2 regions of the Agrococcus jenensis genome follow, and region 2 is predicted to be linked to the other one. Evidence: predicted binding sites of a transcription regulator. Region 2 holds the regulator's gene; the other holds the start of a gene.
What was found. Region 2 encodes LexA, which represses DNA repair genes until DNA is damaged. Its sites were predicted from a motif close to TCGAACANNTGTTCGA; they were not measured.

Region 1 (15,270 bases), 440 kb from region 2:
GTCGACGAGCCCGGCCTCGCACTCCTGCACGATGACGTCGCTCGAGCGCGGGGTGCCCCCGTGCTCGAGCCACGCGTGCGCCGAGCCGAGCGTCGGATGACCCGCGAACGGCAGCTCGCCGCCCGGCGTGAAGATCCGCACGCGGTAGTCCGCCTCGGGCGTCGTGGCCGGCGAGACGAACGTGGTCTCGGAGAGGTTCGTCCAGCGCGCGATGCGCTGCATGCGCTCGTCGTCGATCCCGCCCGCGTCGAGCACGACGGCGACCGGATTGCCGAGGTACGGGGTGGTCGAGAACACGTCGATCTGCGCGAAGTCATGCAGCTGGGTCATCGGGGGCCTCCTCTTCGCCGCCAGGCTCGCACACCGGGCCCGGCGTGCATCCGTCCACTCCGCGCGAACTGGTGACGTGCGCTCGGCGAGCCGAGCGACGGACCCCGTACGATGGCATCGTCGACAATCCGACGATCGGCTCGGAGCGCGACCTCGAACGGGAAGCGGTGGAGCATGGCGGCACTCGAGACGGACGTCGTGGTCGTGGGGGTCGGCTCCGTCGGGAGCATGGCGGCGTGGCAGGGCGCGTCCCGCGGGCTCCGCGTCATCGGCGTCGACCGCTTCTCGATCCCGGGGCCCTTCTCGGCCTATGCGGGCGAGTCGCGGCTCTTCCGCAAGGTCTACGCCGAGGGCGGCCACTACACGCCGCTGCTGCAGCGATCGCAGGACCTCTGGCGGGAGCTCGAACGGCGCAGCGGCACCTCGCTGCTCCGCACCACCGGCGGTGCGGTCACGTTCTACGACGAGCAGAATCCCGTGCTCGCGCGGTACCTGACGGCCGCGCGCGACCAGGGCCTCGCCCACGAGCTGCTGCGCGGCGACGAGGCGCGGGCGCGCTTCCCCGAGCACGTCGTCCGTGACGGGGACGTCGCGGTGTTCGACCCCGAGGGCGGCTACCTGAAGTCGGAGCGCGCCGTGGTCGCGGCACTCGCCGAGGCGACGCGGCTGGGCGCGCGGTTCCTGGGCGGGCGCAAGGCGCACGCGGTCGAGGCGCACGGCGATCGGTACGTCGTCAGGACCGATCAGGAGGAGATCGTCGCCGGCCGCGTGATCATCGCGCAGGGCACGGGTGCCGGGGCGCTCGGGAGGGAGCTCGGCGTGCATGTCGCCGTGCGGCCGCAGGTGCTCACCTGGTTCCCCACGGTCGAGCCGCAGTCGTTCAGCCGGGAGGACCTCCCCGTCTTCCTCCGCCGGGCGGAGGAGGACGGACGCGCGGACAGCGCCCGCTTCTACGGGTTCCCGAGCGCCGACGGCTGGACCGTGAAGGTCGCCGGCAGCGTCTACATGGACGAGGTCGAGTCGATGGAGCAGCCGCCGTCGTGGGACCCGTCCTACCTCGACCCGATCATGGCATGGGTGCGCGAGTTCCTCCCCGGGCTCATCCCCGAGCCCGTGAGGGTGGCGCTCTGCGCGGACGGCTACACGCCCGACGACACCGGCCTGCTGGGCACGGTGCCCGGGATGGAGGGCGTCGCCGTGGCGGTCGGCTTCTCGGGGCACGGCTTCAAGATGGCGTCGGCGATCGGCGCCGTCGCGACCGAGCTCGCGGTCGACGGTTCGACCGCGACCGACGTCGGCTTCATGGCCGCCGACCGCTTCCTCGCACCGGGCACCCGGCTCTCGCGGCTCGCGCTGCGCTGAGTCGCGAGCAGCGGGTCAGCGGCGCGCGAGGTCGCGCCGGTGCAGCAGCGCGTCGGCGCCCACGAGCACGAGCGCGATCGCGAGCCCGGCGAACAGCAGCCACGGCAGGGCGGCGACCCCGAGCGACTCGAGCACGAGGCCGCCGAGCAGCGCCCCCGCGCCGATGCCCACGTTGAAGCCGGTCGTGTACCAGGCCGACGCCTGCTGCAGGATGCGCTCGGACGCCGCCTGCAGCTGGCGGGTCTGCAGCAGCGCCGGCAGCGCGCCGAGCGCGAACGCCCACACCATCACCGCCGCGACGGTCAGCACCACCTGCTGCGAGAGGCCGAGCACGAGCATCGCCAGCAGGCCGGTCGCCATCATCGCGAGCGTCGACGCGGTGGGCCGCCGCCCGAGCCAGAGCGCGATCGCCACGACGGCGACGATGCCGACGATGCCGTAGGCGAGCAGCGCGCCCGAGAGCCACGACTCCGGGATGCCGGCGTGATCGACGAGGAACGGCGAGACGTAGGTGTAGAGCGCGTAGTGGCCGAGCATCACGACCATCGTCGACAGGATCGACAGGGCGACGCCGCGCACGCTCTTGCCCGGCTCCGGGATCGGCACGGCGACCGATCCGGTCGAGGTCGTGGCGGTGTCGCGCAGGTGGTCGACCGCCGGCAGCAACCGCCAGACGGCGACCGCGACCACGAGGCAGACGACGCCGAAGAGCGCGAACGACCAGCGCCATCCGATCAGCTGCCCGAGCAGCGTCGCGAGCGGCAGGCCGAGCACGTAGGCGAACGAGCCGCCCGTCGAGGTGATGGCGACGGCACGTGCGAGCTGCTGCGGCTGCACCAGGTAGGCGGCGTAGGCGCCGACGACGGTCCAGAAGATGCCGTGCACGATGCCGCCGATGACGCGGAAGGCGACCGACCACGCGTAGTCGGGCGCGAGCGCCGAGCCGAAGCAGCTCGCCGCGAAGACGACGAGCACCGTGATCACGAGCAGGTGCCGCGGCACGCGACGCGTGAGGCGGATGAGCGTGGTCGAGGATGCGACGACCGTGAACGCGAAGATCGTGACGAGCAGGCCGATCGCGCCCTCCCCCACGCCGAGCTCGCGGCTCATCGGCAGCAGCAGCCCCATCGGGAGCATCTCGACGGTGATGTTCGTGAACACCGCGAGCGCCAGCACGAGCAGCGCCGCCGTCGGGAAGGCGTCCTGGGTGCTCCCCTGCGCCGTCGCCCGCTCGCTCACGACCGGCAAGCCTACGGGCACCCGGCGGCGGCGCCGGCTCGACGCCGTCGTGCGCAGCCGGGACGCCGAGGCCGTGCGCTTCGCCATGGCGTGGGGCGCGTCGTCGTACCCGACCGACGAGGTCGACGCGACGCTCCAGGCGGCGGTCCGGGCGCTGCGGCCGCACGAGTCGAGCGCTGCTGACCGCGCCTGACGGGCAGCCGTTGTACCCCGGCCCGGTACGGTGGCAGGGTGTTCACCGCCGATGACGTGCTCGCGCTCACGTTCCCGACCGGGAACTCCTTCGTGTCGGGCTATGCCGTCGACGCCGTCGACCGCTGGCTCGGGCGGGTGGCCGAGACGCTCCGCGCCTACGAGGGACAGCCCGACGGCGAGCCCCTCATGCGCGCCGCCGATGCGCGCGCGGTGCGGTTCCCGGAGCGGCGCGGCGAGGCCTCCTACGAGCCGATGCCGGTCGACGACGCGATCGACATGATCGCCGCGACGCTCGCGATGCACGAGGCGGCAGCGCAGCGCTGACGAGCCGGGCGAGGGCGCCGCACCTCGTAGGATCTCGAGGTGACCTCGAACCACTGGATCCTGTCGTTCGTCTGCGACGACCGCCCCGGCATCGTCCACGCGATCTCCGGCGCGATCGTGGCGTGCGGCGGCAACATCACCGAGTCGCAGCAGTTCTCGTCGGCTGACACCGACCGCTTCTTCATGCGCCTGCAGGTCGAGGCGGAGGCCGAGCGCGCCGACTTCGAGGCGTCGCTCGCGCCGGTGGTCGAGCGCTACGGGATGCAGTGGCAGCTCGACGACGTCGGCCGTCCGCTGCGCACGCTCGTGCTGGTCTCGAAGGCCGCCCACTGCCTCAACGACATGCTCTTCCGCCAGCGCGCCGGGCAGCTGTCCGTCGACATCCCGCTCGTGATGGCGAACCACCCCGACCTCGGCGCGCTCGCCGCGTTCTACGACGTGCCGTTCGAGCACGCGCCGGTCGTCGACGCGGCGTCGAAGGCGGCGTTCGAGCGACGCATCCTCGAGGTCGTCGAGCAGGAGCGCATCGAGCTCGTCGTGCTCGCCCGCTACATGCAGATCCTCTCGCCCGAGCTGTGCGCGGCGCTCGAGGGCAGGCTCATCAACATCCACCACTCCTTCCTGCCCGGCTTCAAGGGCGCGAACCCCTACCGGCAGGCGCACGCGCGCGGTGTCAAGCTCATCGGCGCCACCGCCCACTTCGTCACCGCCGACCTCGACGAGGGCCCGATCATCGAGCAGGAGGTCGTGCGCGTCGACCACGCCCACACGCCCGCGCAGCTCGTCGCGATCGGCCAGGACGAGGAGTCGCGCACGCTCTCGCGCGCCGTGCAGTGGTTCGCCGAGGACCGCGTGCTGCTCGACGGGCAGCGGACGATCATCTTCCGCTGACCGCTCGCGCGGCCGTCACCGGCTGTTCACGAAGAAGTCGGGCGCGGCGTCACCGGCGCTGGCTATGTTGACGGTGTCCCTGCACCTCAACGGAGTGGATCCATGCGCGCACGCACCCTGCTCGGCACCTCGACGGTCGCCGCGCTCGCCCTCACGGGCCTCGTCGCCGTCCCGGCGCACGCGGCCGAGCACCCGGTCATCAACGAGTTCTCGGCCGATGTCAGCAGCACCGACGGCGGCGCCGAGTACGTGGAGGTGCTGGGCACGCCCGGCGCCGACCTGAGCGCGACGCACTCCGTGGTCGTCGTCAAGGGCGACAACCCGCACGACCAGGCGGGCCAGGTGCTGCAGTCGAACCCGGCTCCGGTGCTCGACGGCGCGGGCTTCGGGCTCGTCAGCTACCCCGAGAACGGCATCCAGAACGGCTCCGTGTCGATCCTCCTCGTCGAGGGCACCGCGACCGTCGGCCAGGTGGTCGACGCCGACCTCGACGGCACGATCGACGCGGGCGTCGGCTTCACGGTCGTCGACGGCGTGGGCGTGCACGACGGCGGTGCCGACGACCTCACGTGGGGCACGCGCCTCGGCGTCGCGTTCGACGGCGCCGCGTTCGATCCGGGCGGCGCGAGCCGCGTCCCCGACGGCACCGACACGGAGGCCGCGGCCGACTGGGTGCGCAACGCCTTCAGCGGCGCAGGCATCGCCGGCCGCACCGGCACGCCGGCACCCGGCGAGGCCTGGAACACGCCCGGTGCGCCGAACCGCGTGGCCGAGGTCGAGGAGCCCCCGGTCGACGCGACCTGCGGCTCGGACGCCGTGATCGCGATCGGCGCCGTGCAGGGCTCGGGCGACGCGACCACCATGGGCGGCCAGGCCGTCACCGTCGAGGGCGTCGTCACCCGCACGTTCCAGGGCTCGTCCGCCGTCGCGGGCTTCACGCTCCAGGACGTCGGCGACCGCGACGTCGCGACGAGCGACGCCATCTACGTCGCCGCATCCGGGGCCGCCGTCGCCGAGGGCGACGTCGTGCAGGTCGCCGGCACGGCAGACGAGAGCTCCGGCCTCACCCGGCTCACGAACGCGACGCTGCTCGACTGCGGCGAAGGCACGCTGCCGGCAGCCGTCGCCGTGACGCTGCCGCTCGACGACGCCGAGTCGACCGAGTCGATGCTCGTCACCCTCACGCAGGAGCTCACGATCCTCGAGTACTTCAACTTCGGCCGCTTCGGCGAGGTCGTCGTCGGCACCGAGCGTCAGGTTCAGCCCACCGCGGTCGCCGCCCCCGGCTCCGCCGAGGCAGCAGCCGTGCGGGCGTCGAACGCCGCGAACCGCATCACGATCGACGACGGCCGCTCCGCTCAGAACGCCGACCCCGCGATCCACCCCGGCAACCTCCAGCCGCTCAGCCTCGAGAACCGCTTCCGCGGCGGCGACACGATCACCGGCATCACGGGCGTGCTCGACTACGCCTTCGGCCTGTGGCGCCTGCAGCCCACCGAGGCAGGCACCTTCGAGGCGGAGAACCCCCGCGAGGCGGCTCCGCAGATCGACGGCGCGACGCTCGAGGTCGCGTCGTTCAACGTGCTCAACTACTTCACGACGCTCGACAGCCGCGGCGCCGTGACGGCGGAGGAGTTCGGCCGGCAGGAGGCGAAGATCGTCGCCGCGATCGACGAGCTCGACTCCGCGATCGTCGGCCTGCTCGAGATCGAGAACAACGACGGGCTCGCGCTCGAGACCCTCGTCGCCGCGCTCAACGAGGTCGCCGGTCCCAACGCCGACGGCAGCGCGCACTGGGCCGGCATCGACACCGGCACGCTCGGCACCGACGAGATCACCACGGCGCTCATCTACCAGCCGGCGCTCGTCGCACCCGAGGGCGACCACGCGGTGCTCGACGCCTCGGTCGACCCGCGCTTCGACACCTCGCTCAACCGGCCCGCGCTCGCCCAGTCGTTCCGCGACCTCGCGACCGACCGCGTCGTCACCGTCGCGGTGAACCACCTGAAGTCGAAGGGCTCGGCCTGCGAGGGCGACACCGGCACGCCGGAGCAGGGCAACTGCAACGCGGTGCGCACGCTCGCCGCGGACGCGCTCTCCGACTGGCTCGCGATGGACCCGACCGGCGTCGAGACCGACGGCTCGCTCATCATCGGCGACCTGAACTCGTACGACGACGAGGACCCGATCACGACGCTCGAGGCGGCCGGCTACACCGACCTGCTCCAGCAGTTCCAGGGCGAGGATGCGTACACCTACGTCTTCGACGGGCAGATCGGCTACCTCGACTACGGCCTGGCCGACGCCGCGCTCCTGCCCTCCGTGGTCGGCGCCGACGAGTGGCACGCGAACGCCGACGAGCCGAGCATCTTCGACTACACGATGGCGTTCAAGGCACCCGCGCAGGACGCGCTCTTCGCTCCGGACCCCTACCGCGCGAGCGACCACGACGCCGTCGTGATCGGCCTCGCCTTCGAGGCGGCGCCGCCGGTCGAGACCGTGGTCGAGACCTACGCGGGCGACGACCGCTACGCCACGAACGTCGAGACGTCCGAGGCGCTGTTCGAGCCGGGCACCGACGTGCTCATCGCCTCCGGGCAGGTCTTCGCCGACGCGCTCGCCGCCGGTCCCGCGGCGGCGCGCGCCGACGCGAGCCTGCTGCTGACGCCGACCGACGGCCTGCTGCCGGTCACGGTGGCGGAGCTCGAGCGCCTGCAGCCGGCCACGGTCACGATCGTCGGCGGCACGCCGTCGGTCTCGAGCGCGACCGCCGCGCAGATCACCGAGGTCGTCCCGAACGCCGCCGTCTCCCGCATCGCGGGCGCCGACCGGTACCAGACGGCGGCGCTGGTCGCCGAGCGGTACTTCGGCGACGCGACCGAGGTGCTGCTCGCGAGCGGCGAGCAGTTCGCCGACGCGGTGTCGGCGAGCGGCGTGGCCTCGGCCGTCGGCGACCTGCCGGTGCTGCTGACGCCGCGCGCCACGGCGAGCGAGCACACGATCGACGCGATCGAGTCGCTCGGCGCCGACACGGCGGTCGTGCTCGGCTCGAGCGCGACCGTGACGGATGCCACCGTGCGCGCCTACCGCGCCGAGGGCTTCACCGTGCCGCGCGTCGCGGGCGCCGACCGGTACGCGACGAACGCGCTGCTCGTCGAGCGCCTCGTCACGCCGACCGACGACCAGGCCATCGCGATCGCGTCCGGCACCAACTACCCCGACGCGCTCTCCGCGTCGATGGTGGCGGGCGCGCACCGCGCCCCGGTGCTGCTGGCGGCGAGCACGTGCGTGACGCTCGACGTCGAGGAGCTCATCGCGGCGCTCGCGCCGACGACGGTCTACAACGTCGGCGGCCTGCCGACGCTGGCGTCGAACGCGTGGCGCACCGGCTGCTGACCCGCTCCTGACCTGTTGAGGGTTTGCGTCCGAGTTGCCCTGCACTCGGACGCAAACCCTCGACTCGTCCTAGCGGAAGTCGCGCGAGCCGCTCGTCGGCACCTCGAAGCGGTCGAGCTTGTCGGCGAGCAGCGCGATCACGCCCTCCGGGGTGCGCTGCAGCATCCCGCGCACGATGAGCGCCGGCGCGTGCCGCGCGACCTGCCGCGAGTGCGCCCACAGGCCCTTCGAGCAGATGACGTTGAGCATCCCCGTCTCGTCCTCGAGGTTCATGAACGTCACGCCCTGCGCGGTGCTCGGCCGCTGCCGATGCGTGACGATGCCGGCCGCCTGCACGCGACGGCCCGGCTCGGCATCTGCGAGCGCCGTGATCGGCAGCACGCCGCGCTCCGCGAGCATCGCCCGCGCGTACCGCACCGGGTGATCGTCGGGCGCGACGCCGGTCGACCAGATGTCGAGCGCCACCTGCTCCTCGGCCGACAGCATCGGCAGCAGCGGCGGCTGCAGGCTCACCTGCGAGCCCTCGAGCTGGTCCTCGCGCTCGGTCGATGCGGGGCCGGCGAGCCACAGCCCCTCGCGGCGGCCGACGCCGAGCCCGTCGAGCGCGCCGGCGGTCGCGAGCGCCTCGAGCTCGCCGCGGTCGAGGTCGGCGCGGCGCGCGAGGTCGTGGATGTCGCGCAGCGGCGATGCCTCGCGGGCGGCGACGATGCGCGCGGCGGCGGCCTCCCCCATCCCGGTCACGCTCGACAGGCCCATCCGCACCGAGAACGCGCCGTCGCGGCGGTGCCGGGCGCGCGCCGAGAGCGACTCCGAGGCCTTCGGCGGCACCGGCGGCTGGTCGCGCTGCAGGCACGCGTCGTCGCCGCGCGGCACCGGCCGCCCGTGCAGCTCGAGGCCCGCGTCGACGGCCGAGTGCACGACGTCGGGCCGCAGCGTCTCGACGCCGTGCCGCAGCGCATCCGCCACGAGCGTCTGCGGCGACCAGAAGCCCATCGGCTGGCTGCGCAGCAGTCCAGCGAGGAACGCCGCCGGGTAGTGCAGCCGCATCCACGACGAGGCGTAGACGAGCTTCGCGAAGGCGAGCGAGTGCGACTCGGCGAAGCCGAAGCCCGCGAACGCCTCGATCTTGCGGTAGATCGACTCGGCGACGTCGGGCTCGACGCCGTTCGCCGCCATCCCGGCGAAGAGCTTGGCCTTGAGCGCCTCGATGCGCTCGAGCGAGCGCTTCGAGCCGATCGCGCGCCGCAGCTGGTCGGCCTCGCCCGCGTCGAAGCCGCCCACCGCGACCGACATCTGCATGAGCTGCTCCTGGAACAGCGGCACCCCGAGCGTGCGCTCGAGCACCGGGATGAGCAGCGGGTGCGGGTAGCTGATCGCCTCGGCGCCCGTGCGGCGACGGATGTAGGGGTGCACGGCCCCGCCCTGGATGGGCCCCGGGCGGATGAGCGCGATCTCGACCACGAGGTCGTAGAAGCAGCGCGGCTTGAGCCGCGGCAGCGTCGCCATCTGCGCGCGCGACTCCACCTGGAACACGCCCACCGCATCCCCCTCGCAGAGCATGTCGTAGACGCCGGCCTCCTCCGCCGGGATCGACGCGAGCGTCCACCGCTCCCCCACGAGCTCGGCCGCGAGCTCCATCGTGTGCGAGAGCGCGCCGAGCATGCCGAGGCCGAGCAGGTCGAACTTGACGAGGCCCATCCACTCGCAGTCGTCCTTGTCCCACTGCAGCACCGTGCGGCCGGGCATGCGGGCCGGCTCGATCGGGCAGACGGAGCCGACCGGCTCCTGGGTGAGCACCATGCCGCCGGAGTGGATGCCGAGGTGCCGCGGCGCGTGCAGGAACTCGCCCGCGAGCTCGGTGACGGCGGCCGGGATGCCCGGGGCGTCGGGGCTCGAGTACGACTCGACCGATTTCGACCAGGCGTTCTGCTGGCCGACCGCGTAGCCGAGCGCCTTCGCGGCGTCGCGCACCGCCGACTTGGGCCGGTAGGTGATGACGTTCGCGACCTGCGCGGCGTTGCGGCGGCCGTAGCGCTCGTAGACGTGCTGGATGACCTCCTCGCGGCGGCCAGCGTCGAAGTCGATGTCGATGTCGGGCTCCTCCTCGCGCATCATCGAGATGAAGCGCTCGAACGGCAGCCGGTAGCGGATCGGGTCGACGGCGGTGATGCCGAGGATGAAGCAGACGGCGCTCGCCACCGCGCTGCCGCGGCCCTGGCAGAGGATGCCCTGCGAGTGCGCGAAGTCGGCGATCTCGAACACGATGAGGAAGTAGCCGGCGAAGCCCTTCTGCTCGATGAGCCCCATCTCGTGGTCGAGTCGGGCGGCGACCTCGGGGGTCGGGCGGCCATCGGCGGTCGTGTCGTAGACGCGCGGAAGCCGCTCGTCGACGAGCGCCCGCAGCCAGCTGATCGGCGTGTGCCCATCCGGCACCGGGAAGTCGGGGAGCCGCGGCGATGCGGCGCGCAGGTCGAACGCGAGGGCGCGGCCGAGCGCGGCGGCCGTGTCGACCGCGCCCGGGAACGCGCGGAAGCGCCGCGCCATCACGGCGCCGCTGCGCAGCGACGGCACCCCACCGGCTGGCAGCCAGGCGTCGAGCTCGTCGATCGAGCGGCGCGCGCGCACCGCGGCGACCGCATCCCCGAGGTGCTGCTTCGCGGGGCTCGCGACATGCGCGTTCGTGGTGGCGATGAGCGGCAGCCCGCGCCGCTCGGCGAGGTCGGCGAGCACCCGGTTGCGCTCGAAGTCGCGCGGGTCGCCGATGTCGCTGAGCTCGACCACGACGCGGTCACGACCGAAGAGCGACATGAGGCGGTCGAGCTCGAGGCCGGCCGCATCCGCCCCCTCCGCCGATCCGCCGTGCCGCTCGAGCGCCTGCCGCACGCCGCCCTTGCGGCAGCCGGAGAGCACCATCCACTCGCCGCCCGCCGTCTCGGCGAGCCGTTCGAGCTCGAAGACCGGCCTGCCCTTCTCGCCGGGGGCGCCGCGCGCGTCGGTGGTCAGGTACCCGTCGGTGAGCGCCGTCGCGAGCGCCGTGTAGCCGGCCGGGCCGGTCGCGAGCGCCACCAGGTGGCTGCCGTCGGGGTCGGGGATGCCGTTCTGCGGCGCGTCGAGGCCGAGCGTGAACTCGGTGCCGAAGACCGTCGGCAGCCCCGCCTCTGCGGCAGCCTCGGCGAACCGCACCGCGCCGTAGAGCCCGTCGTGGTCGACGAGCGCGAGCGCCTCGAGCCCGAGCGCGCGCGCCTCGTTGACGAGCTCGGCCGGGCTCGAGGCGCCGTCGAGGAACGAGTAGTGCGAGTGGGCGTGCAGCTCGGCGTAGGGCGTGGTGGCGCCGGGCGCTGGCACGCCGATCCGCGGGCGGCGCGCCTCGTCGAGCTCGGCGGGATGCGGGCGGCCGCTGCCGACGTCGCGGTCGGAGAGGATGCCCTCGAGCTCGCGCCAGGGCATCGACGGGTTGTTCCAGCCGGCCATCGTCCCCCTCCTCCCCTTCCCTGCTTCTCAACGTCGCCAGTGGTCGCTCAAGCGCCTGAGCGGCTCGTGCTACCACCCGCGACGTTGAGGAGATCAGGCATAGCGGCCCTCGGCGAGCCAGAGACCGTCGGCCTGCAGCAGCACCCACGCCTCGCCCTCGCCGTCGAGGATCTGCACCCGGTGCACGACGTCGCCGAGGTCGCGGCGGCGGATGGGCCACGGCCCGGCCCAGGCGACGACGCGGCGGCGGGCGGATGCGGGCGGCGAGAACGACACCGGCGCCCCTTCCCGCACGTCGAGCGCCGCGGCCTCCACCTGCGCGCCCGCCGCGTCGAGCAGCCGCACCGGCAGCGGCGGCCGGAACACGACCGTCGGTCGCGGCGGCGGCAGCGCGCCCGGCCACGGCCCCGCCGCGGGAGCCGGTGCCGCATCACCCCAGGGCGTCAGCACGCCGCGCTCGGCGAGCAGCCTGCCGCCGCCCGGCGCAGCCGTCAGCACCGCCTCGCGGCCGAGCATCCCCTGCAGGCGCTCGAGCGCGTGCTTCGTGCGGTCGTCGATGTCGCCGCCGCCCCACAGGCCCGGCATGTGCGCGGCGTCCGCGTCGAGCCGCTCCGGGAGCGCCTGCACCTCGACGAGCGGCGAGCCGAGCTCGCTCTCGGTCAGCTGCCAGCGCATCCGGTCGACGATGTCGCCCGCGCGCAGGAAGCCCGGCTGGCGCCAGAGCCGCTCGCTGACGCGCCCCTCCTCGCCGCGCAGCACGATGCGGATCTCGCTGCACACGAGCCGCTGCTCGGCGAGCTGGCGCACGAAGCGCTCGACCGGCTCCCGCACGGCGAGCGCGAGCTCGTGCACCCCCTCGATGCCCGGCTCGAACGCGAGCCGCAGCACGCGCTCCTCCCCCAGCCCGTCGGCGTCGACGCGTCGGTCGTCCTCGCCGCGCGCGCGGGCGAGCGCGACGAGCCCCGCCTCGCCGAAGCGGTCGCGGATGCTGTCGTCGGGCAGCTTCGCGAAGCCGCCGAGGGTGTGCACGCCGAGCCGGTGCAGCATGCCCGGCAGCTCGTCGTCGCCGAGCACCCCCACCGGCAGCCCCTCGAGGAACATGCGGCTGCGGCCGGGCGGCACGATCGTCTCGCCCCTGCCGCCCGCGGCGAGCTCCGCGGCGAAGCGGTCGTCGGCGACGCCGAAGCTCGCCGTCAGGCCGAGCGGTGCGAGGGCGGCACGGACGGCCTCGATCGCCCGCGGCTCGGAGCCGTAGAACCTGCTGGCCCCGCGCATCCGGAACGCGAGCGCCCCGTCGCCGATCGGCTGGGCCGCCGGCACGACGGCGAGCACGGCGCGCACGACGCGCTCGAAGGCGAGCGCCTCGCCCACCGGGTCGGCGGGCGCGAGCGCGAGCAGCGGCGAGGCGGCCTGGGCGTCGCGCACCCGCATGCCGGTGCGCACGCCGTCGGCGCGGGCGCCCTCGTCGCACGCGACGATCCGCATGGCGTGCACGACGGCGCCCGGCGAGCCCTGCTCGCCGCCACCGGGCAGCGCACCGGTCTGGCGCGCGACGACGATCGGCCAGTCGGGCACCCGCAGCACGCCGATGCGGCTGCCGCGCAGGCGCACCGGGTGCGGCGCCGCAGCGCTGCTCGTCGTCTCGATCCCCACACTCAATGATCGAACATACGTTCGATCAGCGTCAAGCCGGTGCGGCGTGGCGCGTCGGGCGAGCTGTGCGCGGTCGCTCCCGCGGGAGCGCCTCAGCCGCCGCCGCTCGCGGACCTCGTTCCGGATGGTGGACCCCAGATCTCGGGTCCACCATCCGGGATCGGGTCCGTGCGGGCCGAGGGAGCCGCTCTCAGGGGCGTGCAGCCGACCCGCGCGGTCAGGCGGCGGGCTGCTCCTCGAGCTCCGGCTCGCGCTCGGGCATCCCCTCGCCGGCGATCGGGATCCGCGCGAGCCTCGGTGCCCCGCCCGATGCGGCTTCGACGACGAGGCTGCCCGCCGCGATCCTGCCGTCGCCGTCGGCGAGCCCCTGCCACTCGGCGCGGACCTGCCGCACGACGGTCGCCGCGTTCGGCCACGGCCCCTCGATGAGCAGCGTCGACGACGCCTGCCGCAGCCGGGCCGCGAGCCGGGCCGCCTCGGTCGGCGCGACCCGCCCTGGCGAGACGGCGAGCACGACCGGCATCGCCTCTGCGAGGCTCGCGACCACGTCGAGCCACGAGCGCCCCGGATGCGGCACGAGCGCCACGCGATCCATGGGCACGCCGAGGTCGCGGGCGGCCTCGAGCCCCAGGTCGGGCATCCCGACGATGGCGCCCCACGCTCCGCGCGGCATCGCCGCGCCGAGGCACGCGAGCGCGAGGCTCCGCGACTCGATGCTGTGGGCGGCACCGGAGCGGAGCCGGCGCACGACCTCGTCGAGCCCCGCTGGGATGGGCTCGACGAGGTCGGGCGCGGTGTGCTGGGGCGCGGCCTGCTGCATGCTGCGCAGCCGCTCGCGGAGCGCGTCGACGGTGGCCGTGCGGTCGTCGCCCGCCCGGCGCTCGAGCCTCGTCGACGCCATCCCCATCCTCCTATCTTCGAACATGTGTTCGAACAGGGCAAGCCTGCTCGGCGTGTCGACGGACGTCCCGCGTGGGATGATCGAGCCGCCCCGATCCGATCGGGATCGACCGCGACGAGGAGGCACCATCGTGACCAGCGCCGATGCCCGAAGCGTCGCACGCACCGCTGACGCGCCCGACGCATCCCCCTTCCTCTGCGTCACCACGAACCCCGCGATCGACATCACCTACACGATCGACGAGCTGCGGATCGGCACGAGCCACCGCGTGCCCACGGGCCTCGCCCGCGCCGGCGGCAAGGGCGTCAACGTCGCCCGCGTGCTGCACCAGCGGCACGAGCCGGCCATCGTCATCGCCCCCATCGGCGGCCCCGTGCACGCGCTGTTCGTGCACGACCTCGACCGCGCGGGCATCCCCCACCGCCTCATCGAGGTCGACGCCCACACCCGGCGCACCACGGCGATCGTCACGCCCGCCGGTACGACCAACCTCAACGAGCACGGCGCAGCGATCGACGCCGCCGACTGGGAGCGGCTGCTCGACATCGTGCGCGACGAGGTGGCCGGCGCGCGCGTCGTGGTCTCCTCCGGCTCGCTGCCGCCCGAGACGCCGCAGGGCTTCTGCGCGAGCGTCGTCGAGATCGCGAGGGCCGCCGGCACCCCCGTGCTCGTCGACGTCGGTGGCGAGCAGCTGCCGGTCGCCGTCGCGGCCGGCGCGACGGCGGTCAAGCCCAACCGCCACGAGCTCTTCGACGCGATGGGCGGCACCGACCCGCTCGACGCCGCCCGCCGCCTCGCGGCCCTTGGCACCGGCACCGTCTTCGCGTCGCTCGACGTCGAGGGGATGCTCGCGGTGCTGCCCGACGGCCGCGCCTGGCACGCCGCGCTCGACCTCGTGCTCGAGGGCAACCCCACCGGCGCCGGCGACGCCGCCGTCGCCGCGATCGCGCAGGCGATCACCGAGGGCGCGACGCTCGAGGAGCAGCTCGCGCGGGCGACCGCCTGGTCGGCGGCCGCGGTGCTCGCCGCGCAGGCGGGATCGATCGCCGACCCCGACGACCTCGGCGGGCGCATCCGCATCACCCCGATCGGCTGACCGCCGTTCATCCAACCGCCACATCGGCGTCGGCATGCCGCTGGTACGGTGTCGCCATGGAGACTCTGCGCCTCGAAGAGCTGTCAGCGGCCAACATCGTCGCGGCCAACGGCATGACCCTCAAGCGGGGTCAAGAGGCGTTCCTGGCGCCGAACGCGCGGCTCGAGGAGTTCGTGAACACCCAGAGCGCCTGGCAGCGGGTCGTCTTCGACGGCGACGAGCCGGTCGCCTTCGTGATGGCGAACTTCGACCCCGAGGTCGACCGCGAGGAGTACCGCTCGAGCGTGCTGCGGATGTACGTGGCCGGCACCTCGCAGCGCAAGGGCGTGGGCAGCTACACCGTCGAGCAGGTCGCCGACGAGGCCCGTCGCCAGGGCTTCGACAGCCTCTACGCCGTCTGGGAGGAAGGCGA
Region 2 (15,270 bases):
GATCCTCGACATCTTCAGCCAGCACGCCACGAGCCGCGAGGGCAAGGCGCAGGTCGAGCTCGCGCAGCTCGAGTACCTGCTGCCGCGACTGCGCGGCTGGGGCGAGTCGATGTCGCGCCAGGCTGGTGGCCAGGTCGGCGGCCAGGGCGCGGGCATGGGCTCGCGCGGACCGGGTGAGACGAAGATCGAGCTCGACCGCCGTCGCATCCACACCCGCATGGCGCGGCTGCGGAAGCAGATCAAGGGCTTCGGGCCCGCGCGGCAGGCGAAGCGCGCGAACCGCGACCGCTTCGAGGTGCCGGGCGTCGCGATCGTGGGCTACACCAACGCCGGCAAGTCGAGCCTGCTCAACCGCATCACCGGCGCGGGCGTGCTGGTCGAGAACGCGCTGTTCGCGACCCTCGACGCGACGGTGCGGCGCTCGACCACGCCCGACGGCCGCGAGTTCACGATCGCCGACACGGTCGGCTTCGTGCGCAACCTGCCGCACCAGCTCGTCGAGGCGTTCCGCTCGACGTTCGAGGAGGTGGCGGAGTCGGACGTCGTCGTGCACGTCGTCGACGCGAGCCACCCGGACCCGGCGGCGCAGATCGCGACCGTGCGCGACGTGCTGGGCGAGACGGGCGCGCGCTCGATCCCCGAGGTCGTCGTGTTCAACAAGGCCGACCTCATCAGCGACGACGAGCGGCTCGTGCTGCGCGGTCTGCAGCCGGACGGCGTCTTCGCCTCCGCGCGGACGGGCGAGGGCGTCGACGCGATCCTCGCGAGGATCGCCGAGCTGCTGCCGCGGCCCGAGGTCGCGGTGTCGCTGCTCGTGCCGTTCGACCGTGGCGACATCATCGCGATGCTCCACGACCGCTTCGAGGTGCTGCGCGAGGCCTACGAGGAGGCGGGCACGCGCGTCGACGCGAAGGTCACCGAGGCGGCGCTCGCGCAGCTGGCGGAGTTCCGGGTCGAGCCGGCCGCCTGACGCCTAGACGGCTCGCAGCACGGCGACGACGCGACCCAGCACGTCGGACTCGTCGCCGAGGATCGGCTCGAACGCCGAGTTGCGGGGCAGCAGCCACGTGTGGCCGTCGCGCTGCTTGAAGACCTTCACGGTGGCCTCGCCGTCGAGCATCGCGGCGACGATGTCGCCGTTGTCGGCCGTCTGCTGCTGTCGCACGACGACCCAGTCGCCGTCGCAGATCGCGGCGTCGATCATCGAGTCGCCGACGACCTTGAGCATGAAGAGGTCGCCGGTGCCGACGAGCTGCTTCGGCAGCGGGAAGACGTCCTCGACCTGCTGCTCCGCCGTGATCGGGATGCCGGCGGCGATGCGGCCGACGAGCGGCACGAACGTGGCCTGGTCGACGCTGCCGGCGGTCTCGTCGACCTCGTCGTCGACGAGCACCTCGATGGTGCGGGGGCGCGAGGGGTCGCGGCGGATCGCGCCGGCGAGCTCGAGCTGGCCGAGCTGGTGGGTGACGCTCGAGAGCGAGGAGAGCCCGACGGCGTCGCCGATCTCGCGGTAGCTGGGCGGGTAGCCGCGCTGGCGCACCGCTCGCTGGATCATCTGCAGGATCGCCTGCTGCTTGTCCGTCAGCTGCCTCGCCATGCCCGCCCGCTCTCGATGTCAGTAGCCCCTGCTTGACTCCTGGTGGTTCGAAAGCGTATCCGACAGGGTGCCCGGATCAAACGGATGTTCGAGCGTGTCGTGGAGATTCTCCGCGACAGGGCTTGACGCATCCGTGGAATCGAAGATAGGTTCGAAACAGAGATTCGCGGCCGGTGCTCCCGGCCGAGCACCGGCTGCGGATCCCACGAGAGGAGCAGGCCATGACTGCCATCGCCACCGCACGCATCACCGGCACGCCGACCGTCCGGGTGCGCATGACGCCGCGCGGTCGCCGCGCCCTCGCGCTGCTCGTCGCCGCCCCCGTCATCGTCGCGGGCACCCTTGCCGGTGCCGGCGTCCTGGGCGGCGCGCTCGCCGGCGCCGTCGCGTCGTCCTCCACCAGCACCGCCGAGTTCGAGCACATCACGGTGCTGCCGGGCCAGTCGCTCTGGCAGATCGCCGAGGCCGTCGCCCCCGAGGCCGACCCGCGCGACGTGATCGCCGAGATCGAGCTGCTCAACGGCATCGCCGGCGCGATCCAGCCCGGCGAGCAGCTGGCGATCCCCGCGCACTACTCGCGCTGAGCGCGGGGCCGCGCCCGGCGCGGCTCGCGCGCCGTCCTAGGCTGGTTCGGTGACGAGCCTCGACGACCTCCCCATCCGCGACGACCTGCGCGGGCTGACGCCGTACGGCGCCCCGCAGCTCGACGTGCCGGTGCGGCTCAACGTCAACGAGAACGCCTACCGCGTGCCGGAGGCGGTCGCGCTCGACATCGTGCAGGAGATCGCTCGCGCGCTCCCGGACGCGAACCGCTATCCGGACCGCGAGTTCGACGCGCTCCGCCGTGCCTTCGCCGACTACCTCGGGCACGGCCTCGAGCCCGCGCAGCTGTGGGCGGGCAACGGCTCGAACGAGGTGCTGCAGCACGTGCTGCAGGCCTTCGGCGGCCCCGGCCGCTCGCTGCTGTCGTTCACCCCCACGTACTCGATGTACCCGCTGCTCGCGCAGGGCGTCGGCATGCGGTGGGTGCCGGTGCCGCGCGCCGCCGACTTCACCATCAGCCCGGACGCCGTGCGCGCCGCGATCGCCGAGCACGACCCGGACGTCGTCTTCCTCTGCTCGCCCAACAACCCCACCGGCACGGCGATCGGCCTCGACGTCGTCGAGGCCGCCGCCGAGGCTGCGCGCGGCATCGTGCTCGTCGACGAGGCGTACGCCGAGTTCGCGCACGACCGCAGCCAGACCGCGCTCTCGCTGCTCGACCGGTACCCGCGCCTGCTGGTCTCCCGCACGATGAGCAAGGCGTTCGCGTTCGCCGGCATCCGCGTCGGCTACCTCGCCGCGCACCCCGCGGTCGTCGATGCGCTCCGGCTCGTCCGGCTCCCGTACCACCTGTCGGCGATCACGCAGGCTGCTGCGGTCGCCGCGCTCCGCCACAGCGACGAGATGCTGTCGCGCGTCGACGAGCTGCGCACCCAGCGGGACCGGATCGTCGACGAGCTGACGGCCATGGGCTTCGACCCCTACCCGTCCGACGCCAACTTCGTGCTCGTCGGCGGCGTCGCCGATCCGCAGGCGACGTTCCGCGCGCTGCTCGACCGCGGCATCCTCGTGCGCGACGTCGGCCTGCCGCACACGCTGCGCATCACCGCCGGCACGCGGGCCGAGACGAGCGCGCTGCTGGCCGCGATGGCCGAGCTCGGCGCGGAATAGGATCGACGCATGGCCCGCACTGCTTCCATCGAGCGCACGACGAGCGAGTCGAGCATCCGCCTCTCGCTCGACCTCGACGGCGACGGCACCTCGTCGATCTCGACGACCGTGCCGTTCTACGACCACATGCTGACGGCCTTCGCGAAGCACTCGCTCATCGACCTCACGGTCGAGGCGTCCGGCGACACCGACATCGACGCGCACCACACCGTCGAGGACACCGCGATCGCGCTCGGCCTCGCGCTCGCAGAGGCGCTCGGCGACAAGGCAGGGGTGCGGCGCTACGGCGACGCCACCGTGCCGCTCGACGAGGCCCTCGCGCGCGCCGTCGTCGACCTCTCCGGTCGCCCCTTCCTCGTGCACGGCGGCGAGCCGGCCGGCTTCGAGCTCCACCGCATCGGCGGCCACTTCACCGGCTCGCTCGTGCGGCACGTCTTCGAGGCGATCACCCTGAACGCCCGGATCACCGCGCACGTCGAGGTGCTCGCCGGCCGCGATCCCCACCACGTCGCGGAGGCCGAGTTCAAGGCCTTCGCGCGCGCGCTCCGGGTCGCGGTCGAGCGCGACCCCCGCGTCACCGGCGTGCCGTCGACCAAGGGCGCGCTCTGATGGCGGCGCGTCCCCGCGTCGCCCTGCTCGACTACGGGCTCGGCAACGTGCACTCCGCCGCGAAGGCGCTCGAGGCGGCCGGCGCCGACGTGACGCTCACCGCCGACCGCAGCGCGGTCATGGAGGCCGACGGCCTCGTCGTGCCGGGCGTCGGCTCGATGGCCGCGTGCATGGCCGGCATCCAGGCGATCCGCGGCGGCGAGCTCATCGGCCGACGCCTCGCGGGCTCTCGCCCGGTGCTCGGCATCTGCGTGGGCATGCAGGTGCTCTTCTCGAGCGGCGAGGAGGGCGGCAGCCCGACCGTCGGCCTCGACGAGTGGCCCGGCACGATCCGCCGGCTGCAGGCCGACATCCTGCCCCACATGGGCTGGGCGCAGGTCGACGCCCCCGACGACTCCACGCTCTTCGCCGGGCTCCGCGACGAGCGCTTCTACTTCGTGCACTCCTACGCGGCCACCGAGTGGAGCATCGACCCGCACCCGCGCATCCGCCAGCCGCGCGTGACGTGGGCCGAGCACGGCGAGCGATTCATCGCCGCCGTCGAGAACGGCCCCCTCGCCGCCACCCAGTTCCACCCCGAGAAGTCGGGCGACGCGGGCATCCGCCTGCTGCGGAACTGGGTCAGCGGCCTCTGAGCTCCTACCCCCGGAAGGCATCGAACCCCCATGACCGACTTCAACCAGTCGCCCAAGCTCCAGCTGCTGCCCGCCATCGACGTCGCCGACGGCAAGGCGGTGCGGCTGACGCAGGGCAAGGCCGGCACCGAGACGTCGTTCGGCAGCCCGGTCGAGGCCGCCGAGGACTGGGTGCGGCAGGGCGCCGAGTGGCTGCACCTCGTCGACCTCGACGCCGCCTTCGGCCGCGGCGACAACCGCGGCGTGATCAAGAAGGTCATCAAGGCGGTCCGCGGCCGGGTGCAGGTCGAGCTCTCGGGCGGCATCCGCGACGAGTCCTCGCTCGAGGCCGCGCTCGCCACCGGCGTGAAGCGCATCAACCTCGGCACCGCGGCCCTCGAGAACCCGGAGTGGACGGCCTCCGTCATCGCGGAGTACGGCGAGCAGATCGCGGTGGGCCTCGACGTGCGCGGCACCACGCTCGCGGCACGAGGCTGGACCCAGGACGGCGGCGACCTGTGGGATGTGCTCGATCGGCTCGAGGCCGCCGGGTGCAGCCGCTACGTGGTCACCGACGTCACGAAGGACGGCACCCTCCAGGGCCCGAACATCGAGCTGCTGCGGCAGGTCGCCGAGCGCACCGAGAAGCCCGTCGTCGCCTCCGGCGGCATCGCGAGCCTCGACGACATCGCCGCGCTCCGCGAGCTCGTGCCGCACGGCGTCGAGGGCGCCATCGTCGGCAAGGCGCTCTACGCGGGCGCGTTCACGCTCGCCGCCGCGCTCGACGTCGCGAGTGCCTGAGGCGGCAGACTCGGCCGGGCGGCCGTGGGCCGGCCGCTCGTTCGACCACCACGACACCGCCTACGCCGGCGACGACGGCTCGCCGCCCGCCGGCTACCGGGAGGCGGTGCGCGCCCTCGCCGACGGGACCGCCGGCCGGGCAGCCGTCGTCGACGCGCTGCGCGGCGAGCGCCTGCTCGTGCCGCTGCTCGCGGCGGCGGGGGAGATGGGCGTCGACGACCGCGGCAGGACCGTCGACAAGACGCAGGAGCTGTCGATCGTCACGGTGCTGGGTCCCGACGGCGAGCCGATCCTGCCGATGTTCTCGGGCGTCGACGCCATGCAGGCGTGGAACCCGCGGGCACGCCCGGTGCCCACGAGCGTCCAGCGCGCCGCGGCTGCCGCGCTGGACGGACCGGCGCGCATCGTCGTCGACCCGGGCGGCGAGGGCGAGTTCGTGCTCGGCCGCTCGATGCTCACCGCGCTGCTGACCGACGAGCCCTGGCGCTGGGGGGTCGAGGATCCGGCCGTGCACGCCGCCGTGCTCGACGCGCTGCTCGCAGCACCGGCCGTGCAGGCGGTCGTGCTCGCGACGGGCGATCCGCGCTGCACGCTGGTCGGCGCGGAGCTCGAGGTGCACGCGCTCGTCGACCGCACGCCCGACGCCGCCGGCCAGGTGCAGCGCGCGGCGCAGGCGCTCGGCGGCGCGGAGGTCGTGCGGGAGCGCATCGCGAGCGTCGCCGTGCGGGTGCACCGCTGGGACGGCGGTGCCGCGAGCCTGCCGCTCGTGGCGCCCGCAGCGCTCGCCGTCACGCGCGCCGAGCTCGAGCGCTAGTTGACCGGCCCGGTGAACTTCTCGCCCGGACCCTTGCCGGGCGCGTCGGGGATGGTGCTCGCCTCGCGGAAGGCGAGCTGCACCGAGCGCAGGCCGTCGCGCAGCGGCGCGGCGTGGATGCCGCCGATCTCGGCCGCGGCGGCCGTCACGAGCCCTGCGAGGGCGTTGATGAGCTTCCGCGCCTCGTCGAGGTCGAGCTGCTGCTCGGGGTCGTCGGCGAGCCCGACCTTCACGGCGGCCGCGCTCAGCAGGTGGATCGCGACGGTGTTGATCAGCTCGACCGCGGGCACCTCGGCGATGTCGCGCATCTCGGCGATGGCGTCGTCGTGGTCGTGCTGCATCGCGTCGGTCATCGCACTCTTCTCCCGAAGGTCGGTCTCTGGTAGGCTTCTGCAGGTTTCGGGCTTCGCGCCCGGAGGTGAAAGAGGAGCAATCCCACCCGCAGTCGTTCCAGGCTAACGGGTCAACGGCACCGCGACGCTTCGTCGCCAGGTGCTGAGCCGCGCAGCAGATCCGCGCGTCGGCTCCTCGTTCGCCGTGCACCAGCACACAGCACGCAAACGAGAAGGAGCCCGCGATCAGCGATCCCCGCACCAATGAGCGCATCCGCGTCCCTGAAGTCCGACTGGTCGGCCCTGCCGGCGAGCAGGTCGGCGTCGTCCGGGTCGAGGATGCCCTTCGCCTTGCCCGCGAGGCAGAGCTCGACCTCGTCGAGGTCGCGCCCGACGCCCGCCCGCCCGTCGTCAAGATCATGGACTTCGGCAAGTTCAAGTACGAGCAGGCTCAGAAGGTCAAGGAAGCACGTCGCAACCAGGCGAACACGGTCCTCAAGGAGGTCCGGTTCCGGCTCAAGATCGACGAGCACGACTACGAGACCAAGCGCAAGCGCGCCGAGGGCTTCCTGAAGGCCGGCGACAAGGTCAAGGCCATGATCCTGTTCCGCGGCCGCGAGCAGTCGCGCCCCGAGCTGGGTGTGCGCCTGCTGCAGCGCTTCGCGGAGGACATCGGCGAGTTCGGCTCGGTCGAGTCGTCGCCGACGATCGACGGACGCAACATGGTCATGATCGTCGGTCCGATGCGCTCGAAGTCGGACGCGAAGGCGGAGCTCAACGCCGCCCGCTCGGCCCAGCGCGCCGCCGACCAGGAGAAGCGTCGTGCCGAGGCCGAGCGCCAGGCGGCGCACCAGGCCGCCCTCGATGCCGAGCGTCCCGCTCGTCCGGTGCTGCCCGCCCGCAGCGCCGCGACCGGTGACTCGGAGTCGCGCTCGTCGCGCCCCTCGACCGGCACCTCGCGGCCGGCCAGCAGCTCGCGCCCCGCGAGCAGCTCGTCGTCGCGCCCGTCGAGCGCCTCGAGCTCGTCGCGCCCGTCGTCGGAGTCGTCGGACTCGCGCCCCCGCCAGACGGCGCGCACCGTGCAGCCGACCCCGGCCGGCGCACCGCGCCCGTCCATGGCGCCGCGCCCCGCGTCCGCGTCGCCCGCCGCCGCGAAGCCGGCCGGCACCCCTTCCGCCGCGCCCGCGGCTCCGAAGCCCGCCGCGAAGCCCGCGGTCCCGAAGCCCGCGGCCACGCCCGCGGCGCCCTCGGCGGCCGGCAAGCCCGCAGCGCCCAAGGCCAAGCCCGCAGGTCCGCCCGCCGGCAAGCCAGCATCCGAGTAGGAGAAAAAGAATGCCCAAGCAGAAGACGCACTCCGGTGCGAAGAAGCGCTTCAAGATCACCGGCACCGGCAAGATCCGCAAGCAGCAGGCCGGCATGCGCCACAACCTCGAGGTGAAGTCGTCGGTCCAGACGCGCCGCCTCAACAAGGACAAGGTGCTCGCGCCCGCCGACGCCAAGATCATCAAGAAGCTGCTCGCCCGCTGACGCGCGCGACTGAGAGACAAGAGAGAACAGACTCATGGCACGTGTCAAGAGGGCGGTCAACGCCCACAAGAAGCGTCGCGTCATCCTCGAGCAGGCCTCCGGCTACCGGGGCCAGCGCTCGCGCCTGTACCGCAAGGCGAAGGAGCAGCTGCTCCACTCGCACGTCTACGCCTTCCGTGACCGCAAGGCCAAGAAGGGCGACTTCCGCCGCCTGTGGATCCAGCGCATCAACGCCGCGTCGCGCGCGAACGGCCTGACCTACAACCGCCTGATCCAGGGCCTCGGCCTCGCGGGCATCGAGGTCGACCGTCGCATGCTCGCCGAGCTCGCCGTGCACGAGCCCGCCACGTTCGCGACCCTCGTCGAGGCAGCGAAGGCGGCCCTGCCGGCCGACACGTCGGCGCCGAAGAACGCAGCCTGACATGCTCGACAGCCCCCGCGCGCCCCGCGTGCGAGAGGCTGCGAGACTCCAGCAGCGAACAGCCCGGTCATCGACCGGGCTGTTCCTGTTGGAGGGCCCCGCGTCGCTCGACGAGGCGGTGCGCTGGCAGCCCGCGCAGCTCGTCGAGGTCTTCGTCACCGACGCCGCGCGCGAGCGCCACGCCGACCTGCTCGAGCGGGCCGGGCAGCATGCCACGCTGACCGCCGTCTCCGACCGCGCGCTCGCCGCGCTCGCCGACACCGTGCACCCGCAGGGCGTCGTGGCCGTCGCCCGCCAGTCGCCCGTGCGGCTCGAGGACGCGATCGAGCGCGCCGCCGCAGAGGAGCACCCGCTCGTCGCGATCCTCCACGAGGTGCGCGACCCCGGCAACCTCGGCACGATCCTGCGCGCGGCCGACGCCGCCGGCGCATCCGCCGTCATCGTCACGGCCAACTCCGTCGACCCCTACGCGCCCAAGGTCGTGCGCGCCACCACCGGGTCGCTCTTCCACGTCGACATCGCCGTCGGCGCCTCGACGCTCGACGCCGTCGAGGCCGCTGCGGCCGCCGGGCTCTCGGTGCTCGCGGCCGACGTGACGGGGGAGGACCTCGTCGCGCTGCAGGCCGAGGGCGTGCTCGCCCGACCCACCGCGTGGCTGTTCGGCAACGAGGCGCGCGGGCTCGACGCCAAGACGCTCGCCCTCGCGGACCGCGCGGTGCGGCTGCCCGTCTACGGACGCGCGGAGTCGCTCAACCTCGCGACCGCTGCGTCGGTCTGCCTCTACCAGAGCGCGTTCGCCCAGCGCAGCTGACGGGCGCCGTGTAACCGTTTCGTTTCGATCCGGGGATCGCGCGCTCAGCCGGGCCATAGGTCGTGCTTTGATGGCGGCATGCAGCCCCTCGTCGAGCTCGACCACGTCAACAAGCACTACGGCGAACTCCACGTGCTGAACGACATCAACGTCAGCATCCCCAAGGGCCAGGTCGTCGTCGTCATCGGGCCCTCCGGCTCCGGCAAGTCGACGTTCTGCCGCGCCATCAACCGCCTCGAGACGATCGACGACGGCGAGATCCGCATCGACGGCGTCAAGCTGCCCTCCGAGGGCAAGGGCCTCGCGCAGCTGCGGGCCGACGTCGGCATGGTCTTCCAGTCGTTCAACCTCTTCGCGCACAAGTCGATCCTCGAGAACGTGACCCTCGGCCCGATGAAGGTGCGGGGCAAGAAGCGCAAGGAGGCGGAGGAGCAGGCGATGGTGCTGCTCGAGCGCGTCGGCATCGCCAACCAGGCCAACAAGATGCCCGCCCAGCTCTCGGGCGGGCAGCAGCAGCGCGTCGCGATCGCCCGTTCGCTCGCGATGGAGCCGAAGCTCATGCTCTTCGACGAGCCCACGAGCGCGCTCGACCCCGAGATGATCAACGAGGTGCTGGACGTCATGGTCGAGCTCGCGCACGGCGGCATGACCATGATCACGGTCACGCACGAGATGGGCTTCGCCCGCAAGGCGGCGGACCGCGTGCTCTTCATGGCCGACGGCAAGGTGCTCGAGGACTCGACGCCGGAGTCGTTCTTCTCGAACCCGCAGACCGAGCGGGCCCAGGACTTCCTGTCGAAGATCCTCACCCACTGACCCCTTCCCGAAGCACCACCACTCAAGGAGAAGCACCCATGCGCACCAAGCTGACGCTGGGCGTCGCCGCCGTCGCGGTCCTCGCCCTCACCGCGTGCGGCGGCCCTGCCGGCACCACGTCGTCCGAGGCCCCCGAGGAGCCCGCGGAGACGGGCGCGGCCACCGAGCACCCCTACGGCCTGGAGGTCGCCGAGGCGCCCGAGTTCGAGGCCGGCACCACCATGGCCGAGCTCGCCGAGGCAGGCTCGATCACGATCGGCACGAAGTTCGACCAGCCGCTGTTCGGCCTCGTCGGCCCGGACGGCGCGCCCGAGGGCTTCGACGTCGCCGTCGGCTCCCTGATCGCGGCCGAGCTGGGCATCCCGTTCGAGGGCATCCAGTGGGAGGAGACCGTCTCCGCCAACCGCGAGACGTTCATCGAGAACGGCACCGTCGACCTCGTCGCGGCGACGTACACGATCAACGACGCCCGCAAGGAGAAGATCGACTTCGCCGGGCCGTACTACGAGGCCGGCCAGGCGCTCATGGTGCTGGCGGGCAACCCCGAGGGCCTCACCGGTCCCGATGACGTCTCCGGCCTCCAGGTCTGCTCCGTCGAGGGCTCGACCCCGGCAGCGCGCATCGTCGACGAGTACGGCGCCGTGCTGAACGCGACCGACACCTACTCCAACTGCCTCGACCCGCTGCGCAACGGGCAGGTCGTCGCGGTCACGACCGACAACGTGATCCTGGCCGGCTTCGTCGACCAGAACGCCGGCGAGTTCGAGCTCGTCGACGGCGGCGCGACCTTCACGCAGGAGCCCTACGGCCTCGGCATCGAGAAGGGTGACGACGAGTTCCGCACGTTCATCAACGACGTGCTCGAGGAGGCCGTCGCCGACGGCACCATGGCGTCGCTCTGGGAGCAGACGGCAGGCGCTGTGCTGCCGACCCCCGAGTTCCCGGCACCCGACCGCTACTGATCGATCACCCGAGCCGGGTGCGGGAGGTCCTCCTCCCGCACCCGGCCGCCGGATGAGGGACTGATGCAAGCACTTCTCGAGAACTGGCCGCTCTGGCTGCAGGGCATGGGCGCGACACTGCTGCTGACCGCAGTCGTGACGCTCATCGGCCTGCCCATCGGCATCCTGCTGGCGGGCATGCGGGTGTCGCCCGTGGCCGCGCTGCGCGTGGTGGCGGCCGTCTGGACGGAGGTCGCGAGGAACACCCCGCTGACGCTCGTGTTCTTCTTCACCGCCTTCGTGCTCCCCAAGCTCGGCATCGTCCTCGACTTCACCCTCGGCGCGATCATCGCCCTCACCTACTACACGAGCGCCTTCTTCGCCGAGGCGGTGCGCTCGGGCATCAACTCGGTGCCGCTCGGCCAGGCGGAGGCGTCCCGGTCGATCGGGCTCGGCTTCGGCCAGACGATGAGCCTCGTGATCCTGCCGCAGGCCTTCCGCAGCGTGCTGCCGCCGGTCATCAACGTCGTGATCGCGCTCGTCAAGAACACGTCGGTGGCGCTCGGCTTCTTCGTCTTCGTGCTCGTCTCGGTCGCCCAGCGCCTCTCCAACACCTACGGCGACCAGTCGCTCCAGATCTTCCTGGGGATCGCGCTGAGCTACCTCATCATCACGGTGCCGCTCGGCCAGCTGGTCGACGCCCTCGAGCGCAAGTGGAGCGTGCAGCGATGAGCGGCTCGGTCCTCTTCGACGCCCCCGGGCCCAACGCGATCAAGCGGTCGCGCATCCTCTCGATCGTCTTCGCGGTCGTCGCAGTCGCCGCGCTCGCGCTCGCCGCCTACCAGCTGTGGCTCGGCGGGGCCTTCTACCAGGACCGCTGGGACATCTTCCAGGACCCGCAGCTGTGGTTCGGCGCGCGCGGCCTCATGGTCGGCCTCGGCACCACGCTCTCGATCGCCGCCATCGCCGCCGTCGGCGCGATGGTCCTCGGCATCGTCTTCTCGATCCTGCGCAACGCCTACACGCCGTGGGTGCGGGTGCCGGTCACGATCGTGCTCGAGTTCTTCCGCGGCATGCCCGTGCTGCTGATGATGCTGTTCATCCTCATCGTCTTCTCGACCGGCGCCTACTGGGCCGTCGTCTGGGCGCTCATCGTCTACAACGGCGCGATCATCGGCGAGGCCCTCCGCGCCGGCATGAAGTCGCTGCCGAAGGGCCAGCGCGAGAGCGGACTGGCGATCGGCCTCACGCCGCTGCGCACGACGCTCGAGATCGAGCTGCCGCAGGCGCTCCGCATCATGCTGCCGATCATCCTCGCGCAGCTCATCGTGCTGCTGAAGGACACCTCGCTCGGCTACATCGTCGGCTCGCCGGAGATCATCCGCATCGGCCGTCAGCTCGTCGACTTCTACGACCGCCAGGGCGGCCCCTACGCGCTCTCCATGTTCTTCGTGATGCTCGCGATCTTCCTCGCCATCAACCTGAGCCTGTCCGCCATCGTGCGCGCGCTGGCCAAGCGGATGGCGCGCCCGCGCCGCGGCGGACGCAACCTCGACGGCACCGCGACGCAGGCGATCCCGCTCTCGACGCAGGCGATGCGCGAGGTCACCGACCCGCAGGCGGACATCACGCGGCTGCCGGGCGCGGGCGTGGGCGGCCAGGGAGGCTGACCCCTCGGCGCTCGGTAGGATCGTCGGGTGCCAACCCCCGATGCTCACGCCGACCTCGGCGCGCGCGTCGACGCCGCGGTGACCGCGGCGCTCGCCGCGATCGACGCCGCCTCGACGACCGCCGACCTGCAGGCCGCGAAGTCCGCCCACAACGGGCAGGGCAGCGAGCTCGCCTCGCTCAACGCGAGCCTGCGCGACATCGCTCCCGCCGACCGCAAGGCGGCGGGTCAGACGATCGGCGCCGGCCGCGCTCGGGTCGCCGACGCGATCGCCGCGCGCCAGGCAGAGCTCGCGCTCGTCGAGGAGGCCGCGCAGCTCGAGGCTGAGCGGGTCGACGTCACCGCGCTGCCGCGCATCCGGTCGCGCGGCGGGCGCCACCCGCTGACGATGCTCATGGACGAGATGAGCGACGTCTTCGTCGGGATGGGCTGGGAGGTCGCCGAGGGACCGGAGCTCGAGCACGAGTGGTACAACTTCGACGCGCTCAACGTCGACCCCGACCACCCCGCCCGCAGCGAGTCCGACACCTTCTACGTCGCGCCGGCCGACCGGCACATGGTGCTGCGCACGCAGACGAGCCCCGTGCAGGTGCGCACGCTGCTGACCCGCGAGCTGCCGACGTACATCGTCGCGCCCGGCCGCGTCTACCGCACCGACGACATCGACGCCACGCACCTGCCGGTGTTCACGCAGCTCGAGGGCCTGGCCGTCGACAAGGGCATCACGATGGCGAACCTCCGCGGCACGCTCGAGCACCTCGCGCGCGCCATGTTCGGCGAGGAGGCGAAGATCCGCCTGCGCCCCAACTACTTCCCGTTCACCGAGCCGAGCGCCGAGATGGACGTGTGGCACCCCGGCATGCGCGGCGGCGCGCGCTGGGTCGAGTGGGGCGGGTGCGGCATGGTCAACCCGAACGTGCTGCGCGCCGCGGGCGTGGACCCCGACGTCTACTCCGGCTTCGCGTTCGGGATGGGCATCGAGCGCACCCTCCAGTTCCGCTACCTGCTCGACGACATGCGCGACATGATCGAGGGCGACGTCCGCTTCACGGAGCAGTTCGGGATGGTGATCTGATGCGGATCCCGCTGTCATGGCTCGGCGAGCTGGTCGAGATCCCGAAGGACGACACCGCCGACTGGCTGCACGCGACGCTCGTGCGCGTGGGCTTCGAGGAGGAGGCCGTCCACGGCGGCGAGCTCCGCGGTCCGATCGTCGTCGGCCGCGTGCTCGAGATCGTGGAGGAGCCGCAGAAGAACGGCAAGACGATCCGCTGGTGCCAGGTCGACGTCGGCGAGGCCAACGGCGGCGTGCGCGGCATCGTCTGCGGTGCGCTCAACTTCGTCGAGGGCGACCGCGTGGTCGTCACCCTGCCCGGTTCGGCGCTGCCCGGCGGCTTCGAGATCGCCGCCCGCAAGACCTACGGCCACGTCTCCGACGGCATGATCGCCTCGGAGCGCGAGCTCGGCCTCGGCGACGACCACGACGGCATCATGCGCCTCGACGTGCTCGGCATCCCCGGTGAGATCGGCGACGACGCGCTCGCCATCCTCGGGCTCGACGACCAGGCCGTCGAGATCAACGTCACGCCCGATCGCGGCTACGCGCTGTCGCTGCGCGGCATCGCCCGCGAGGTGGCATCGGCGACCGGGCAGGCCTTCCGCGATCCAGCGGCGCTCGAGCCGGGCACGGCATCCGGATTCCCGGTCGAGCTGCGCGATGCGGCGCCCATCCGGGGTCGCGCGGGCTGCTCGCGCTTCGTCGCGCGCGTCGTGCGCGGCATCGACCCGAGCCGGCCGACCCCGACCTGGCTCGCGTCCCGCCTGCGGCTCGCGGGCATCCGCTCGATCTCGCTCCCGGTCGACATCACGAACGCCGTGATGCTCGAGCTCGGCCAGCCCATCCACGGCTACGACCTCGGCAAGCTCCGCGGCGGCATCGTCGTGCGGCGCGCGGCCGAGGGGGAGCGCCTCACGACGCTCGACGGCGCAGACCGCGCGCTGTCGACCGAGGACCTGCTCATCACCGACGACCGCGGCGCGATCGGCCTCGCCGGCGTCATGGGCGGCGCCGAGACCGAGATGGACGCGTCGACGACCGACGTGCTCATCGAGGCCGCGACGTTCGACGCGGTCACGATCGGCCGCACCGCCCGCCGCCACAAGCTGTTCTCCGAGGCGTCCAAGCGCTACGAGCGCGGGGTCGACCCGGCCGTCGCCGCTGCCGCGGCGGCGCGCGTCGCCCAGCTCCTCGTCGAGCTCGCGGGCGGCACGATCGACGAGCTCGGCGCCGACGTGGGCGACGTGCCCGCGATGGCGCCCATCACCATCCCGGTCGGCTACTGGAGCACCTACACCGGTGCCGACTACACCGTCGACGAGGCGCGCGACGCGCTCGAGCGGATCGGCGCGACCATCGACGAGGCCCCGGATGCCTGGACGGTCACGCCGCCCACGTGGCGCCGCGACCTCGTCGACCGCGAGGGCCTCGTCGAGGAGGTCGCCCGCATCGTCGGGTTCGACCGCATCCCCTCGGTGCTGCCGGTCGCGCCTCCCGGGCGCGGCTACACGCGGCCGCAGCGGCTGCGCCGGCGGGTCGCTGACGCCC

Region 1: a site for LexA is predicted at 12,871-12,886, ahead of EDD26_RS14690 (DNA polymerase Y family protein). Genes of this name have one in related genera too.

Annotation. Positions count from the first base shown of each region.
Region 1 covers NZ_RKHJ01000001.1:1,525,166-1,540,435, reverse strand. The annotation lists gene EDD26_RS07585 (PhzF family phenazine biosynthesis protein) at 1-330, opposite strand, end outside; gene solA (N-methyl-L-tryptophan oxidase) at 505-1,692, shown strand; gene EDD26_RS07575 (MFS transporter) at 1,708-2,931, opposite strand; gene EDD26_RS07570 (hypothetical protein) at 2,900-3,124, shown strand; gene EDD26_RS07565 (DivIVA domain-containing protein) at 3,163-3,450, shown strand; gene purU (formyltetrahydrofolate deformylase) at 3,490-4,341, shown strand; gene EDD26_RS07555 (ExeM/NucH family extracellular endonuclease) at 4,444-7,737, shown strand; gene EDD26_RS07550 (error-prone DNA polymerase) at 7,807-11,208, opposite strand; gene EDD26_RS14690 (DNA polymerase Y family protein) at 11,302-12,861, opposite strand; gene EDD26_RS14685 (hypothetical protein) at 13,079-13,762, opposite strand; gene EDD26_RS07540 (1-phosphofructokinase family hexose kinase) at 13,893-14,858, shown strand; gene EDD26_RS07535 (GNAT family N-acetyltransferase) at 14,915-15,270, shown strand, end outside.
Region 2 covers NZ_RKHJ01000001.1:1,965,401-1,980,670, forward strand. The annotation lists gene hflX (GTPase HflX) at 1-970, shown strand, start outside; gene lexA (transcriptional repressor LexA) at 974-1,597, opposite strand; gene EDD26_RS09705 (hypothetical protein) at 1,819-2,181, shown strand; gene EDD26_RS09710 (histidinol-phosphate transaminase) at 2,231-3,310, shown strand; gene hisB (imidazoleglycerol-phosphate dehydratase HisB) at 3,320-3,919, shown strand; gene hisH (imidazole glycerol phosphate synthase subunit HisH) at 3,919-4,554, shown strand; gene priA (bifunctional 1-(5-phosphoribosyl)-5-((5-phosphoribosylamino)methylideneamino)imidazole-4-carboxamide isomerase/phosphoribosylanthranilate isomerase PriA) at 4,585-5,334, shown strand; gene EDD26_RS09730 (SseB family protein) at 5,327-6,148, shown strand; gene EDD26_RS09735 (DUF1844 domain-containing protein) at 6,145-6,501, opposite strand; gene infC (translation initiation factor IF-3) at 6,774-7,802, shown strand; gene rpmI (50S ribosomal protein L35) at 7,813-8,007, shown strand; gene rplT (50S ribosomal protein L20) at 8,042-8,428, shown strand; gene EDD26_RS09755 (TrmH family RNA methyltransferase) at 8,430-9,239, shown strand; gene EDD26_RS09760 (amino acid ABC transporter ATP-binding protein) at 9,318-10,055, shown strand; gene EDD26_RS09765 (glutamate ABC transporter substrate-binding protein) at 10,094-11,017, shown strand; gene EDD26_RS09770 (amino acid ABC transporter permease) at 11,081-11,728, shown strand; gene EDD26_RS09775 (amino acid ABC transporter permease) at 11,725-12,666, shown strand; gene pheS (phenylalanine--tRNA ligase subunit alpha) at 12,694-13,740, shown strand; gene pheT (phenylalanine--tRNA ligase subunit beta) at 13,740-15,270, shown strand, end outside.